DNA from 3 places in the Kocuria sp. CPCC 205231 genome. Region 2 is predicted to be linked to each of the others. Evidence: riboswitches for the same ligand, from Rfam matches in the RefSeq annotation. Region 2 holds a riboswitch; each other region holds the start of a gene.
The links. Region 2 has a riboswitch for S-adenosylmethionine ahead of RF640_RS11080 (hypothetical protein). Riboswitches for the same ligand answer to the same signal wherever they lie in the genome.
Positions count from the first base shown of each region.

Region 1 (5,021 bases), on a different contig from region 2:
CGCACGCGCCCGATCCGGTCCGAGATCCAGCCGCCGAACATCGTGAAGACGAGCCAGCCCACGCCGCCGATCAGGGAGGCGATGAGGGTCTGCGAGCGCGGCATGCCCAGCACGTTGGAGCCGTAGGAGGCGAAGAACGCGATCACCAGGTAGCCGGCGGCGTTGTTGGCGGCGAAGATCAGGGCCGCGAGGGTGACCGGCTTCTTGTGGTGCTTGAACAGCTGGCCCAGGGGAGCGGAGGACTCCTTCTTGCGCAGCTGCATCTCCTTGAAGACAGGGGACTCGTCGACGGTCTTGCGGATCAGGTAGCCGACCACGATCAGCACCACGGAGGACAGGAACGGGATGCGCCAGCCCCAGGCCTGGAAGTCCTCGGGGGACATCATCGAGGTGAGGGCGAACATGAAGGACGTGGCGAGCAGCATGCCCAGCGGCACGCCGATCTGCGGGTAGGCGCCGAAGAGCCCGCGCTTGTTCCGCGGGGCGTGCTCCACGGACATCAGGGCCGCGCCGCCCCACTCGCCGCCGGCCGAGAAGCCCTGCATGATGCGCAGGAGCACCAGGAAGATCGGGGCCCAGATGCCGATCGTCGCGTAGGTGGGGAGCATGCCGATCAGCATCGTCGCGGCACCCATGCCCACCAGGGTGAGGACCAGGACGATCTTGCGGCCGTACTTGTCGCCGAGGTGGCCGGCGACCACCGCGCCCAGCGGGCGGAAGAGGAAGCTGATGCCCAGGGAGGCCCACGCGACCACCTGGGCGAGGCCGGCGTTCTCCTCGGACAGCGGCGCGAAGTACAGCGGCGCCAGGACGAAGGCCGCGGCCTGGGCGTAGATGAAGAAGTCGTACCACTCGATGGTGGTGCCCACGAGGGTGCCGGCGAGGACCTTGCGCTCCTCGCGCGACATCTCGTGCCGCCCGGCCGGGGCGGAGGATGGGTGCGCCATGGGATCTCCAGGGAATCGGGGACGGCGACGTCCGCGGCGGAACCGAACGCATCATGACCGAACGTTCGGTATTGCATTGCGATACTACGGGCGGAAGTGACGCCTGTCACCCTCCGGACGGAATAATCAAACCATGTATCACTACATGTGACACAGACCACCGGGGATGGAAACCGCCGGGCCCGGCCCTCGCAGGAGGACCGGGCCCGGCGGCGCGGCAGGGGCGTCGGGGACGCCGGGATGCGGCTCAGCGGTAGAGCCGCTCCGTGGCCAGGCGCGCTCCCTCGACGAGGGACTCGAGCTTGGCCCAGGCGATCTGCGGGTGCAGGCGCCCGCCCAGACCGCAGTCGGTCGACGCGACGACGTTCTCGCGGCCCACGACCGAGGCGAACTGCTCGATCCGGTCGGCCACCAGCTCCGGGTGCTCCACCACGTTCGTCGAGTGGGAGACCACGCCCGGGATGATCACGCGGCCCTCGGGCAGCGCGTGGTCCTTCCAGACCTTCCACTCGTGGGCGTGCCGGGCGGAGGCGCCCTCGAAGGTGTAGCCGCCGGCGCTGATGGTCAGCATCAGGTCCACGAGGTGCTTCAGCTCGAGGTCCGTGGTGTGCGGGCCGTGCCAGGAGCCCCAGCACAGGTGGAAGCGGACCTGCTCCTCGGGGATCCCCCGCAGCGCGTGGTTGAGCGCCTCGACGCGCAGCCGCGTGAACGCCAGGTAGTCCTCGACCGTGGGCTCGGGGTTGATCTGGTCCCAGGACTCCGCGATGGACGGGTCGTCGATCTGCACGGTCAGCCCGGCGTCCGTGATCGCCAGGTACTCCTCGCGCATCGCGTCGGCGCACGCGTAGACGAGCTCCTCGTCGGTCCTGTAGTACTCGTTCGTCACGCGCGCGGCGGAGCCGGGGGAGAGGGCGGCCACGAACCCGGTCTGCGCCCCGGTGGCCGCCATGGCCGCCCGGAGGTTGCGGACGTCCGAGGCCACGGCCTCCTGTCCCGTGTAGGTCAGCGGCCCGGTGATCTTGGGCTGCGTGGTCGAGGAGCGCCCGGTGAGGATGCCCGACGCCGGGTCCTCGTACGCCTCCCGGAAGCGCTCGCGGTCCCGGCGGTCCGGGAAGCTCGTGAGCACGATGTGGCCGGGCGAGGAGCGCCTCTTCTCCGTGGACGCCCACCGGTCCTCGTCGGTCGGGGTGAGCCCGCCGAGGCGGGAGAAGGAGTAGTTCCACCACGCGCCGTAGTCGACCGCGCTGGACATCGTGTGCCCGTACTCGCCGTCGTTGACCACGTCCACGCCGATCTCGCGCTGCCGGCGCACCACGTCCTCGACGCCCACGGCGAGCTCGTCGGTGAGCTGCTCGAACGTGATGGCGCCCTCGGCGTGCCGCTGGTTGGCCTCGAGCAGCCGCGGGGTCCGCGGCAGGGAGCCCACGTGGGTGGTCTGCACGTGGTCGGTGTTCTGCATGGTCATGCGTGTCCTCCTGAGGGTCTGCGGGAAGGTCGGGGGCCGGTCAGGACCAGAGCCGGCGGGAGGCGAGCTCGGCCCCGCGGGCGAGGGTCTCGAGCTTCGCCGCGGCGATCTGCGGATGGATCCGCCCGCCCAGGCCGCAGTCGGTCGAGGCGATCACGTTCTCGCGGCCCACCTGGCGGGCGAAGCGCTCGATCCGGTCGGCCACCAGCTCCGGGTGCTCCACCACGTTGGTGGCGTGGGAGACGATCCCCGGGATGATGATCTTGCCCTCGGGCAGCTCGTGGTCCTGCCAGACCTTCCACTCGTGCTCGTGCCGGGCGTTGGCGGCCTCGAAGCTGTAGCCGCCGGCCCTGATGGAGAGCATGAGCTCCACCAGGAGCTCGAACCCGAGGTCCGTGGTGTGCGGGCCGTGCCAGGAGCCCCAGCACAGGTGGAAGCGCACCTGCTCCTCCGGGATGCCCTCGAGGGCGTAGTTGAGGGCCTCGACCCGCTTGCGGGTGAACGCGAGGTAGTCCTCCACGCCGGGCTCGGGATTGACCTGGTCCCAGTTCTCCGCGATGGACGGGTCGTCGATCTGCACGATCAGCCCGGCGTCGGTGATCGCCCGGTACTCCTCGCGCATCACCTCGGCGCAGGCGGTCAGCACCTCGTCCTCGTCCGCGTAGTGGGTGTTCTCCAGCCGCGCGCACGAGCCCGGGGACAGCGCGGCGAGGTAGCCCTCGCTCGCGCCCGTGGCCTGCAGCCCGGCCTTGAGGTTGCGGATGTCCGCCTCCAGCGCCGCGTGGCCCGTGTACTCCAGCTTCCCGGTGATCTTCGGGAACGGCGCCTGCTTGCCCGTGGTGATGCCCGAGGAGGGGTCCGTGTACGCCTCGTGGAAGAGCCGGCGGTCCCGGCGGTCCCCGAAGCTCGTCAGGACCACCCTGCCGGGCGAGGAGCGCTGCGGCTCCTGCTCCCACAGGTCCACGTCGCCGGGGGTGAGGCCCGAGATCCGGGCGAAGACGTAGTGCCACCACGCGCCGTAGTCGACCTCCGCGGCCATGACGTGGCCGTACTCGCCGTCGTTGACCACGTCGATCCCGAGCTCGCGCTGTCGGCGGACCACGTCGACCACCGAGTCCTGCAGGAGCCGGTCGTACTCCGCCTCCGGGACGGCCCCCTTCGCCCGGTTGGCCTCGAGCAGCGCCGGGGTGCGCGGGAGGGACCCGGCGTGGGTCGTGCGGATGCGGTCGGCGCTTCGCAGCATGGGTCGTGCGTCCTTTCCATCGGTCCTGGCGGTAGCACCGGAGGCGGGACGGGGATGCCGTCGCCCGGGTTGCTGCGGCGTCGTCGAGCCAGATCTCTCGGCCGCTCTGGATGGTGACCCTGTCATCCAAGCGCACCCGTGCGCGCTGCGCCATTCGGCGCCCGGATGACGGACATGACGCCGTGTGACGCGACCCGGCGCGCACTCCCGGGAGGAGCTGTCCTTCGCGAACATGGCCTGGATCACATACCGTGGCGGTGATCCGTGCCCCTCACCCCGCGGGCACGACGGACCAGAGGAAGGACCCCCATGTCCCAGACGCCCCAGCAGCAGGACCTCGAGGGCCGCACGGCGCTCGTCACCGGTGGCGCGAGCGGCATCGGCCTGGCCGCCGCCCGGGCCCTCGCCGGCTCCGGCGCGCACGTGGTCGTGGCCGACGTCGACGAGGCCGGGGCGCAGCGCGTCGCGGACGAGCTCGGCGGCCGCGCGTGGGCCGTCGACCTGCTCGACACCGCGGCGCTCGCCGAGCTGAGCCTCGAGGTCGACGTGCTGGTCAACAACGCCGGCATCCAGAAGGTCGCCCCCCTCCAGGAGTTCGACCCCGCGGACTTCCACCGGATCCTGGTGCTGATGCTGGAGTCCCCGTTCCTGCTGGTGCGCGCCGCGCTGCCGCACATGTACGAGCGGGGCTGGGGGCGCGTCATCAACGTCTCCTCCGTGCACGGGCTGCGGGCGTCCCCCTACAAGAGCGCCTACGTCTCGGCGAAGCACGGCCTGGAGGGGCTGTCCAAGACCGTCGCGGTGGAGGGCGCGGCCCACGGGGTGACGAGCAACTGCATCAACCCCGGCTACGTGCGCACCCCGCTCGTCGAGAAGCAGATCGCCGACCAGGCGAGGGTGCACGGGATCCCCGAGTCCGAGGTGGTGGAGCGGATCATGCTCGGCGAGACGCCGATCAAGAAGCTCGTGGACCCGGAGGACGTCGGCAGCCTGGTCGCGTGGCTGGCCGGACCGCACGCGTCCATGGTCACCGGGGCCTCCTACACGATGGACGGCGGCTGGACGGCGCGCTGAGCCCGCCCCGGGCCGCTCAGCGGTGACCCAGCTCCCGGGAGAGCCGGTGGGCCTCCGTGAGCAGGGCCCGGCCCAGGAGCTGCCGGCGCTCGCCGCTGAACCGGGGCTCGATGCCCGTGAGGCTCAGCGCGTAGACCGGCGCGCCCGTCGCGTCGAAGACCGCGGCGGCCATGCCCCAGCTGCCCTCGACGATCAGCCCCGGGTTCACGGCGAAGCCCTCCCGCCGGACGTCCGCGAGCAGCTCCCGGATCCGCTCGGGCGTGTGCAGCGGGCCCCACTCGGCGCGGGCCCC
Region 1 is NZ_JAVKPP010000005.1:264,583-269,603, forward strand. Features, by position in the region: gene RF640_RS07365 (MFS transporter) at 1-947, opposite strand, end outside; gene RF640_RS07370 (cobalamin-independent methionine synthase II family protein) at 1,195-2,406, opposite strand; gene RF640_RS07375 (cobalamin-independent methionine synthase II family protein) at 2,453-3,655, opposite strand; SAM riboswitch class I at 3,669-3,772, opposite strand; gene RF640_RS07380 (3-hydroxybutyrate dehydrogenase) at 3,965-4,729, shown strand; gene RF640_RS07385 (IclR family transcriptional regulator) at 4,746-5,021, opposite strand, start outside.
Region 1: it holds a riboswitch for S-adenosylmethionine, as region 2 does, so the genes downstream of both, RF640_RS07375 (cobalamin-independent methionine synthase II family protein) here and RF640_RS11080 (hypothetical protein) in region 2, are expected to answer to the same signal.

Region 2 (5,021 bases):
CCGCGAGCCGTTCACCTGGGTGACGGCGGCCGGGGTGGCCCTCATCGCCGGCGGAGTGCTCCTCATCGAGCTCGGCGCCCCGCCGGTCTGAGCGGTCCCCGGTGCCGGGCCGGGTCCGGCGCCCCGTCCCGGGTGGTGCGGCGCCGGATCTCGTGTAGAGTAGTCCGCAGTTGTTGAGGTTCGTTTTTGTCTTTCAAGCAGTTCGGCCCACTCGGGTGCAGCAGTTTTTCTGAGAAGACGTTTTCCATGCATCACAACTGTTTTGTTTCTCGAACGTCGGGAAACGTTCATCTCATGAAGGATCAGGTCTCCCATGACTACCGGTATCGTCAAGTGGTTCAACGCTGACAAGGGCTTTGGCTTCATCACCCCCGAGGACGGCTCCAAGGACGTCTTCGCCCACTTCTCCGCGATCAACTCGAACGGCTTCCGCTCGCTGAACGAGAACGACCGCGTCGAGTTCGAGACCCAGGACGGCCCCAAGGGCCCCCAGGCTGCGAACATCAACGTCATCTCCTAAGGATCTTCCGCGGGCTCCGGCCCGTTGATCCTCCAGAACCGTCGTCGGGCTGCGCCCGGCGGCGGTTCTGTCGTCGTACCCGCCGAGCAGCACCGGGAGGAAGCGCCGTGACCGTTCCCGATCCGCTCCCCGCCGCGGAGGAGCCGGAGGACCCCTTCGTGGTGAACCGGGTCTCCGACGCCGAGCTGGACGTCTCCGTGCCGTTCGAGGTCGAGGCCTCCGAGTGGGGATTCGACGGCTCCGCCGACGAGGCCGGCGGCGGGTGGGGCTCGGCGGGGGACTACGGCCTCGAGTGAGCACCCCGCGGGTCCCACCGGCGCTCCGGACGTCACCGTCCTCCCGCACGACGGAGGCCGCAGCCCGACGGGCTGCGGCCTCCGTGCGCTCCTGTCCGCCGGCTATGCCGACAGCGGGAGGGACGAGGGGTGGAGCTTGAAGAACGGGTGCCGTCCGGTCGCCGCGAGGGCTCCGGGAACGAGGAGCTGGCGGTACTTGGCGCACCATTGCGCCGTACCCTCCGTGTGCTCCGCCGCGGCGGCCAGGTCGTCGGCCTCGGGGCTCAGGTACTCCTGCACGTCCCCGTCGGTCGACGTGAGACGGACGAGGTGGAGATCGGGGAGGGCGGTGACGGTCACGTCGATCCACTCCTCGCGCTGGTCGGTGGTGATGGCTGTTCTTTCTTCGGACATGGTCATGTTTTCTCCTGACGTTCTTGCAGGCATCCGATGGCGTTGCCCGCCGCTTCGTCATCCGATCCACCCGGGAACATCGGGTTGGCGCGCAGCGGGTCGGAGCCCCTCCACGGTTCCGCCGGGGATCGTCGATCTCCGGCCGAGGGCGTGGACGCCGCATCTCGAGAAGCAGGTTCAGGCTACCCCGCGGCACCGACACCTCGACAAGCGAGTCGTGAGTTGTGTCACTGAAACGTAATGCGCGGGGCCGTCGCCTGCGCCGTCCCCGGTACTACGGGACCCATTCCAGCGCAACGATGTGTCGTCGAGATGTCCGGGCGGTGACACCCCGGGGAAGGCCTGTGCACAGGAGGGGGCACCGGATCCGGCCGGGTCGCCGCACGCGGACACGGTTCGGCCGATGTGGTTCAATGGGGAGAGCTTCAAGAGACCCGGTCGGCAAGCTCCGACTTGACCGGGCACCAACCCCATGTTCACGGGTGGTTCGGATGACGAAGCGGCTCGCATCGCCGCAGCAGCGGTACCCGGTGCGAGCAAGAGCGCACGAAGGATCCCGGTCATGTCCGACCCCCGCAACTCCGCCGCCCGCACGGGCGCGTTCCCCCAGCCCTCCCACGCCGTCCCGGCCACCGGGGTCGGGACCCGCCGCGACCCCGCGCCGAGCGTCCCGGCGATCAGCGTCTCCGCCATGAGCGTCGAGGACTACGCCCGCGTGGTGCAGGTCCGCACCGAGTTCGTGGACTTCCTGCTGGCTCCGGCCCGCGGGGAGCTCGCCGCCGCGGCCTGAGGCCCGCCGCCGTGGACCTCCTCCTGGACCGTTCCGTGCTGCTGGGGGTGCGCACCCCGGAGCGCTGCCCCGAGCTGGCCGAGGTCCTGCGCCGGCACGGACACCGGCGGCTGTTCCTGCCCGCCACGGTGCTCGGGGAGCTGCTCGCCGAGCGGCCCGACGAGACGCTGTGGGCGGAGCAGCTCGAGCTGCGCTTCCCGGGCCGGGTCCTCCCCGCGGACGCCGCCGTGGCCCGGGCGTGGGGAGCGCTGGCCGCGACGGGGGCGGCCGATCCGCTCGCCGGGCTCACCGCGGCCACGGCCCTGGTCCACGGGCTGACCGTGCTGACCGCGGAGCCGGGGCGGTACGCCGGCACCGGGGCGCCCGTGCTGGACGCGTCCCCCGCCCGCCGGTAGCCCTCAGACGGCCCGGCGGTGCCGGCGGCTGCGCCCCTGCCCCTGCGCCGAGAGCGCCACGGCGCGCTCGTAGTGCTCGAGCAGCTGCCCGACCAGCACGTCCCACGTCCGGCCCTGGACCGCCGCGTGCGCCGCGACGCCGAACGCGGCCCGCTTCGCCTCGTCGCCCAGGAGATCCGCCACGTGCCCGCGCAGCGCCCCGAGGTCGCCCGGGGGATAGAGCCAGCCGGTGCGGGACCGGTCCACGAGGTCGAGGGGACCGCCCCGGCCGGTCGCGACCACCGGCACCCCCGAGGCCATGGCCTCCTGGATCGTCTGGCAGAACGTCTCGAACTCGCCGGGGTGGACGAACACGTCGAAGGACGCCATGATGCGCGCCAGGTCGGCACCGCTGCGGCGCCCGGTGAAGTGGGCCTGCGGGAGCCGGCGGCGCAGGGCGTCCTCCTCCGGGCCCGAGCCCACGACCACCAGGCGGGTGCCGGGCAGGTCCGCGACCGCGGAGAGGTCCTCGACCTGCTTCTCCGGGGCGATCCGGCCCACGTAGCCGACGATCCGCCGGCCGCCGCCGACCTCCTCCCGCCACCGCTCGTCCCGGTGCCGGGGGGAGAAGCGGGTGGTGTCCACCCCGCGCCGCCACAGGTGCACGTCCTGGACGCCGTGCTCGGTGAGCTGCCGGACCGCCGCGGTGGACGGCGCGAGCGTGAGCGTGGCGAGGTTGTGCATGGAGCGCACGTGCCCCCACAGGAGCTGCTCGAGGAACGGGGCCCCGTACTTGGCCGCGTAGCCGGGCACGTCGGTCTGGTAGACCGCCACGCACGGCACCCCGAGCTGCTGGGCCGCCAGGATCGCCCGGCGGCCCAGCACGAACGGGGAGGCCACGTGGACCACGTCCGGCCGGAAGCGCTCCAGCTGCCGCCGCACCCGGGCCACGGTCCCGCCGGCCACCCGCACGGCGGGGTAGCCGGTGAGCGGAACGGCGGGCAGCCGGTGCACCGGCACCCCGTCGAGGTCCTCGACGACCTGCTCCGCCGGGCGCCCGAGCGGCGCGGGGTCGTAGGAGGGCGCCACGACCACGACGTCGTGCCCGCCGGCGACCAGCTGCTCGACGACCCGCAGCACCGAGTGGGTGACTCCGTTGAGGTGGGGGAGGAACTGCTCGGCGACCACGGCGACTCTCATGCTCCCGAGCCTGCCGGGGCCGGGCGACCGGACGGCGAGCGGGGCGTGGCCCGCCGGTGAAGGCGCCGTGAAGCCTCGGCCGGGGTGCCGCCCGGGCGTGGGAGGATGGTCGGTGATGAACTCCCAAGGCCTGTCCTCCCCCGCTGCACGCCCGGACCGCCGGGGTGTGCCCATGCCGCTGTGGCTGCAGGGCGTGCTGGAACTCGGCTCCGTGGCCGTGGTGTCCTACCTGCTGGTCCTGCTGACCGTCCTCATGGTGTGGCTCGCCGACGGCTTCGACACCCTCGGCCTGACCGGAGGGTTCGTGCTCTCCGGTCACGTGTGGCTGCTCGCCCACCTCACCCCGCTCCAGGTGGCCCTGGACCCGGGCGCAGGACTGCCCGCGACCACCGGGACGCTCAACCTCGTCCCGCTCGGGCTCACCCTGGTGCCGTTCGCCCTCTCCTGGCACGCCGGGAGACGGCTGGCCCGCGCCTGCTGGGAGGGCCAGTTCTGGCAGCCGTACCTCAGCGGCCTGGCCGCCTACTCCGCGTTCGGCGCCGCCGCCGCGCTGCTCTTCACCGGAGGGGAGGTCTCGGCGAGCCCGGCCGCGGCCGCCGTCTTCCCGCTCGTCCCCGTGGCCCTGGGCGGCTTCGTGGGCGCGTACCGGGCCTCCCGGTCGCTGCCGGGACTGATCGGCGTCAACGCCGCCGCGTGGGTCGAGCGCACGAGCCAGTACTCCCGCTGGGCCGGGTCCTACGTGTGGGCGGTGCTGCGCGCCGGCTTCGTCGCGGCCGTGGCCGGGGTCGGGGCCGGGGCCGCCCTGCTGGCCGCCGCCCTGTTCTGGAACTGGAACGACGTGGTGGGCGTCTACCAGCGGCTGGGCACCGGCGTGCCGGGGGACACCGCGCTGACGGGACTCCAGCTCGGCTACCTGCCCAACCTCGCGGTCTACGCCCTGGCCTGGGCCACGGGCGCGGGCTTCGAGCTCGGTTCCGGCACGCACGCCTCTCCGCTGGGCACCGAGGCCGGGCCTGTGCCGCTGCTCCCGGCGCTCGCCGCGCTGCCGCCCGCCGAGCTCCCAGCCTGGGCGCTCGTGGTGGTCGTGCTGCCGGTCCTGGCCGGCGTCCTCGCCGGCTGGTGGTTCCTGCGCGAGGGGGAGAACCACCTGGACGACTGGATGGCGCTGCGGCTGCCCGCGCGCTGGATCACGTACCCGCTCTCGACGCTGCTGACCGGGGTCTTCGTGGGCGCCGTCGCCGGCGTGCTGGTGATGCTGCTGAGCTGGCTCGCGCACGGCTCGCTGGGGCTCGGGCGGCTCACGGACGTGGGACCGGACGGTCCCGCCGTGCTGCTGCTGTTCGGCGCCGAGGTGGCCGTCGGGGCGGCGGTCGGCTGTGTGCTGGGACCGTGGCTCGAGCACGAGCCGCCGTTCGCGCCGCCCCGCGACGGCGAGGACGGCGAGGACC
Region 2 is NZ_JAVKPP010000009.1:55,319-60,339, reverse strand. Features, by position in the region: gene RF640_RS11100 (multidrug efflux SMR transporter) at 1-91, shown strand, start outside; gene RF640_RS11095 (cold-shock protein) at 314-520, shown strand; gene RF640_RS11090 (hypothetical protein) at 628-816, shown strand; gene RF640_RS11085 (hypothetical protein) at 919-1,215, opposite strand; SAM riboswitch class IV at 1,633-1,758, shown strand; gene RF640_RS11080 (hypothetical protein) at 1,772-1,999, shown strand; gene RF640_RS11075 (PIN domain-containing protein) at 2,011-2,394, shown strand; gene RF640_RS11070 (glycosyltransferase family 1 protein) at 2,398-3,573, opposite strand; gene RF640_RS11065 (DUF6350 family protein) at 3,689-5,021, shown strand, end outside.

Region 3 (5,021 bases), on a different contig from region 2:
GAGAACAGGCCGATGGCCGAGGCGATCATCACCGCGGTCACGCCCGCGGCGCTGTCCCCGCGCACGTCCCGCAGGTAGGTCAGCATGTAGACCGTCACCAGGTAGTAGACGGCGTTCTGGGCCAGGCGCAGGCCGATCGTGACCAGCACCGGGCGGCGGTGGTGGGTGAGCAGCTCCCGCAGGGGGGCCTTGGCCACGTTGCCCGAGGCGCGGTGCTCCAGGAACTCCGGGGCGTCGGCCACGCCGAGTCGGATCCACAGACCCACCGCCACGAGCAGGGCCGAGAGCAGGAAGGGGATGCGCCAGCCGTAGGCGGCGAACTGCTCCTCGCTCATGACGTTCTGCACGATGAAGAACGCGCCGGTGGCCAGCAGCATGCCGGCGGAGGAGCCGATCTGGGTGAAGGAGCCGAAGAACCCGCGGTGCCGGGCCGGTGAGTGCTCCACGCTCAGCAGCGCGGAGCCGCCCCACTCCGCGCCGGCGGACAGGCCCTGGAGGATGCGCAGGAGCACGAGCCCGACGACGGCCCACCAGCCGATCACGTCGTAGGTGGGCAGCAGGCCGATCAGGGTGGAGGCCACGCCCATGAGCAGCAGGGAGGCCACCAGCAGCGCCTTGCGGCCGATCCGGTCCCCCAGGTGCCCGGCGATGATCCCGCCCAGGGGCCGGGCGATCACCCCGACCGCGAGGGTGGCGAAGGACGCGACGATGCCGCCGAGCTCGGTGGCCATGGGGAAGAACTGGACGTTGAAGACCAGCGCGGCGGCGGTGCCGTAGAGGTAGAAGTCGTACCACTCGATGGTGGTGCCGGCGAAGGCCGAGGCCAGGACGCGCTTCTTGCCGTGGACGACGCTGGTGCGTCCCGCGGCGGCCGCGGCCGTGGTCGGGGTCGGGGTGCTCATGCGTCAGGCTCCTGGGGTTCGGTCGGCGACGGTCGTGGCGTCGGGCGTGGCATCGGTCGTCGCACCGGGCGTGGCGTCGGGCGTGGCATCGGTCGTCGCACCGGGCGTGGCGTCGGTCCTGGCGTCGCCGATGGCGTTCAGGCCCTCCGGCAGGGTCCCGTTGATGAGGTAGTCGCCGAGGGCGCGGGCGCGGAAGGCGATCGGGTTGTGGGTGGCCACGGTCTGGGCGTTGCGCCAGTGCCGGTCCAGGCCCTTGGCCGTGGACGTGGCGGAGGCGCCCACGGTGAGGAACAGGTCCTGGGCCGCGCCGAGCGCCAGCTCCGGCACGGTGACCTGGGCGTGCTCCACGGCGATCTCGGACTCGTGCAGCGCCGCCGGGAGGCTCCCGGTGAACTCCGGCCGGTCGGCGCCGGCCGCTGCGGCGGCGGCGATCCCGTCGTCCAGGGCGCGGGCGGCGTGCAGCACGGTGGCCTCGGCGGCGAAGGCCTTGGCGGAGATCCGGCCGGTGGCCTCCTGGATCAGCGGGTCGTCGCGGAACGGCAGGCCGAGCCCGGTGTTGAAGGTCCGCCGGCGTCCGGCGATGGTCTCCACCGCGTCCCGCCGGGCCGCCCGGGCGATGCCGGCCAGCACGGCCAGCAGCACGAGCTGGAAGAAGGCGGCCTCGTGGACGGCCTCCGCGCTGCCGGCGGTGCGGTCCAGCACGGCGTCGTCCGGGACGCGCACCCGGTCGAAGACCGCGGTGCCGGTGCCGGTGAGCTTCTGCCCGAAGCCGTCCCAGTCGTCCTCGAGCGTCACGCCCTCGGCGTCCGTGGCGACGACGGCGAAGCGGCGCCCGTCCCGGCCGTCCAGCGCGGCCGAGACGCGGGTGTAGTCGCAGAAGACGGAGCCGGTGGCGTAGAACTTCCGGCCGGTGAGCTCCCAGCCCTCGGCGGTCCGGCTCAGCACGGTGTTCAGGGTGCCGAGCGCGTTGCCGCCCTTCTCCGTGGAGGCGTTGCCGACGGTGGCCCCGGCCAGCACCCGCGGGTACCAGACCTCCTGGAGCTCCCGGGGCAGGAAGCGCAGGGACTCCACGAAGCCGTGGTGGGAGCGGTACAGGTGGGCGATGTTGGAGTCCGCCTCGGCCAGGTCGACCAGCAGCCGGGTGAAGTCCTCGAGGCTGACCCCGGGACCGCCGTGGGCCGCCGGCACGCGCAGGACGCCGAACCCGGCCCGGTCCAGCCGGCGGACCTCCGCGTAGGGCAGCGCGCGCCGGAGGTCCCGGTCCAGGGAGCCGGCGGCGATCTCCGCGAACAGCGGCCGGAAGTGCTCCCGCAGCCCGGCGTAGTCCGCGGGCAGGCCGGCGGCGGGATTCGTGCCGGCGCGGGGATGGGCGGTGGTCTCCTCGACCGTGCTCGGGGTCATGCGGTGGTCCTCTCGGTCGCACCGAGGATTGCCGGCCGCCCACTCGCGCCAGTGGCTGGTCCGGTGACGGCAGCGCCGGACGCTGACGTCACGGACCGACTGCAGATCCGGGATCTCCATCGGTTCTGGCGTTAGCACCCTGACCCCTGGGAAGGACGGGTTGCTGCGGCGTCGTCGAGCCAGATCTCTCGGCCGCTCTGAATGGTGACGTCTGACATGGCACCAGACCACCGAGGTCCGGTGCCACCGGATGACGTCCGGACGTCATCGGAGGTCACGACGACGTCACAGACCGTCACCTCGGCCCGCGTGGTGTACGGCTCCGGCGCGGCACGCCCTCCGCCCCGGACGGAAGAGGGGCGGGGGAGAACGGGGCCGGGGCGCCGACCGGCTCAGTAGACCGGCTTGTCCGGCTCCACCTGCGCCACCCAGGCCAGCACCCCGCCCTCGAGGTGCCGGACCCGTTCCTCCCGCCCGGCGAAGAACGGCCGCAGCGCGGCGAGCGCCGTCGCGGAGCGGGCCCCGGCCTTGCAGTGCAGCACGAGGTCCGCGCCGCGGGCCTCCCGGGGCAGTGCGTCCGCGCCGCGGTCCAGGATCTCCTGCAGCGGCACGGGCACGGCGCCGTCGATGGCCACGAGCTCCCGCTCCCAGTCCTCGCGCACGTCCACCAGGGCGAAGGTCGCCTCCCCGCGCTCCCGGTGCTCCAGCAGCCGGGCCAGCTCAGCCGCCGCGACGGTCTCGGAGGGACCCGCCCCGGGCAGCGCGCACACGGCCTCGGGCGCGGCGACCGCGGTGACCGGGGCGGCGCCGGGATCCGGGTCCAGGCGCATCTCGCGCCAGGTCATCGCGAGCGCGTCGTGCAGCAGCACCCGCCCGAGCAGGGGCTCCCCGGTGCCGGTGACGAGCTTGACGGCCTCGGTGACCATGACCGCGCCGACGGTCGCGGGGAGCATGCCGAAGACCCCGCCCTCGGCGCAGCTGGGCACCTCCCCGTCCGGCGGGGCCTCGGGGTAGAGGTCCCGGTAGGTGGGTCCGTGCCCGGCCCAGAACACGCTGACCTGGCCCTCGAAGCGCAGGATGGAGCCCCAGACGCAGGGCGTGCCGGTCAGGGCGGCGGCGTCGCTGACCACGTACCGGGTCGCGAAGTTGTCGGCGCCGTCCAGGACCAGGTCGTACCGGCCGACGATGTCCACGGCGTTGTCCGCGTCCAGCCGGACGGGGTGGGTGCGGACCTCCACCAGCGGGTTGAGCGCGGTGACGGCCTCGGCGGCGGAGACGGCCTTGGGGCGGCCGACGTCGGCGGTGGTGTGCACCACCTGGCGCTGCAGGTTGGAGACCGCCACGACGTCGTCGTCGACGATCCCGAGGGTCCCCACCCCGGCCGCGGCGAGGTACTGCAGGGCGGGGGACCCGAGTCCCCCGGCACCGATGACGAGCACGCGGGCGTTCCGCAGCCGCCGCTGGCCGAGGGGCCCGATCCCGGGCAGGGTCAGGTGCCGGGCGTATCGCTCGAGCTCCTCGCGGGTCAGCCCGGGGCCGGGCTCCACGAGCGGGGGCAGCGGGCTCACGGCCGCTCCCCCACGGGCGCCCAGTCCCCGCGCGGCACGTCCGCCGGGCGGGCGGCCGGCCCGTCAGCCGGTCCGGCCCCGGCGGCGTCCGCGTCGATCCGCCCGGCCATCGGCGAGGACGCCTGGGCGTGGCGGCGGGCCGGGATGCGCCCGGCGCCGGCGGCGAGCCGGCCGGCGAGCACGGCGTGGCGCATCGCGGTGGCCATCGCCACCGGGTCCTGGGCGCGGGTGACGGCGCTGGCCAGCAGCACGGCGTCGCAGCCCAGCTCCATGGCCAGGGCGGCCTCGGAGGCGGTGCCGATCCCGGCGTCGAGCACCACGGGCACGGAGGCCCGGGAGGCGATGAGCTCGATGTTGTGCGGGTTGAGGATGCCCAGCCCGGTGCCGATGGGAGCCCCCAGGGGCATCACCGCGGCCGCGCCGAGGTCCTCGAGGCGGCGGGCGACGGCCGGGTCGTCGGAGGTGTAGGCGAAGACCTTGAAGCCGCGGGCCACGAGCTGCTCGGTGGCGTCGAGGAGCTCCACGACGTCGGGCAGCAGGGTGTCCTCGTCCGCGATCACCTCGAGCTTGACCCAGTCGGTCTCGAGGGCCTCCCGGCCGAGCTCGGCGGTCAGCAGCGCGTCCCGGGCGGTGTAGCACCCGGCGGTGTTGGGCAGGATCCGGATGTCGTTGCGCTCGAGCAGCGCGAAGAGGGAGTCGCCCTGGCCGGGGGCGTAGCGGCGCAGGGCCACGGTGGTCAGCTCGGTGCCGGAGGCCAGCAGCGCCTGCTCGAGGGTGTGCAGCGAGCTCAGGCCGCCGGTGCCCATGATCAGCCGGGAGCCCAGCTCCGTGCCGTCGAGCACGAGCGGGTCGCGGTGCGGGTCGGGGTGCGGGACGGTCACGTCAGCCTCCCTGGACGGCGGTGATGATCTCGATCGACTGGCCCTCCGCCACGGGGGTCCGCCGCCAGCGGCTGCGGGGCACGACCGCGGCGTCCACGGCGACGGCCACGCCGAGGCGCCCGCCGTCCAGCGGGGCGCCGTCGGGCCCCAGGGCCCGGCCGACGGTCTCGGCGACGAGGTCGACGACGGTCGCCTCCGCCGCCACGCGGTGCGGGCGGCCGTTGAGGGTGATGGCGGTCATCGGGTGCTCCTGCTCCGGGGCCCGGGCC
Region 3 is NZ_JAVKPP010000002.1:287,787-292,807, forward strand. Features, by position in the region: gene RF640_RS02970 (MFS transporter) at 1-902, opposite strand, end outside; gene RF640_RS02975 (acyl-CoA dehydrogenase family protein) at 906-2,303, opposite strand; SAM riboswitch class I at 2,417-2,511, opposite strand; gene moeB (molybdopterin-synthase adenylyltransferase MoeB) at 2,696-3,871, opposite strand; gene RF640_RS02985 (thiazole synthase) at 3,868-4,752, opposite strand; gene thiS (sulfur carrier protein ThiS) at 4,754-4,993, opposite strand; gene RF640_RS02995 (FAD-dependent oxidoreductase) at 4,990-5,021, opposite strand, start outside.
Region 3: it holds a riboswitch for S-adenosylmethionine, as region 2 does, so the genes downstream of both, RF640_RS02975 (acyl-CoA dehydrogenase family protein) here and RF640_RS11080 (hypothetical protein) in region 2, are expected to answer to the same signal.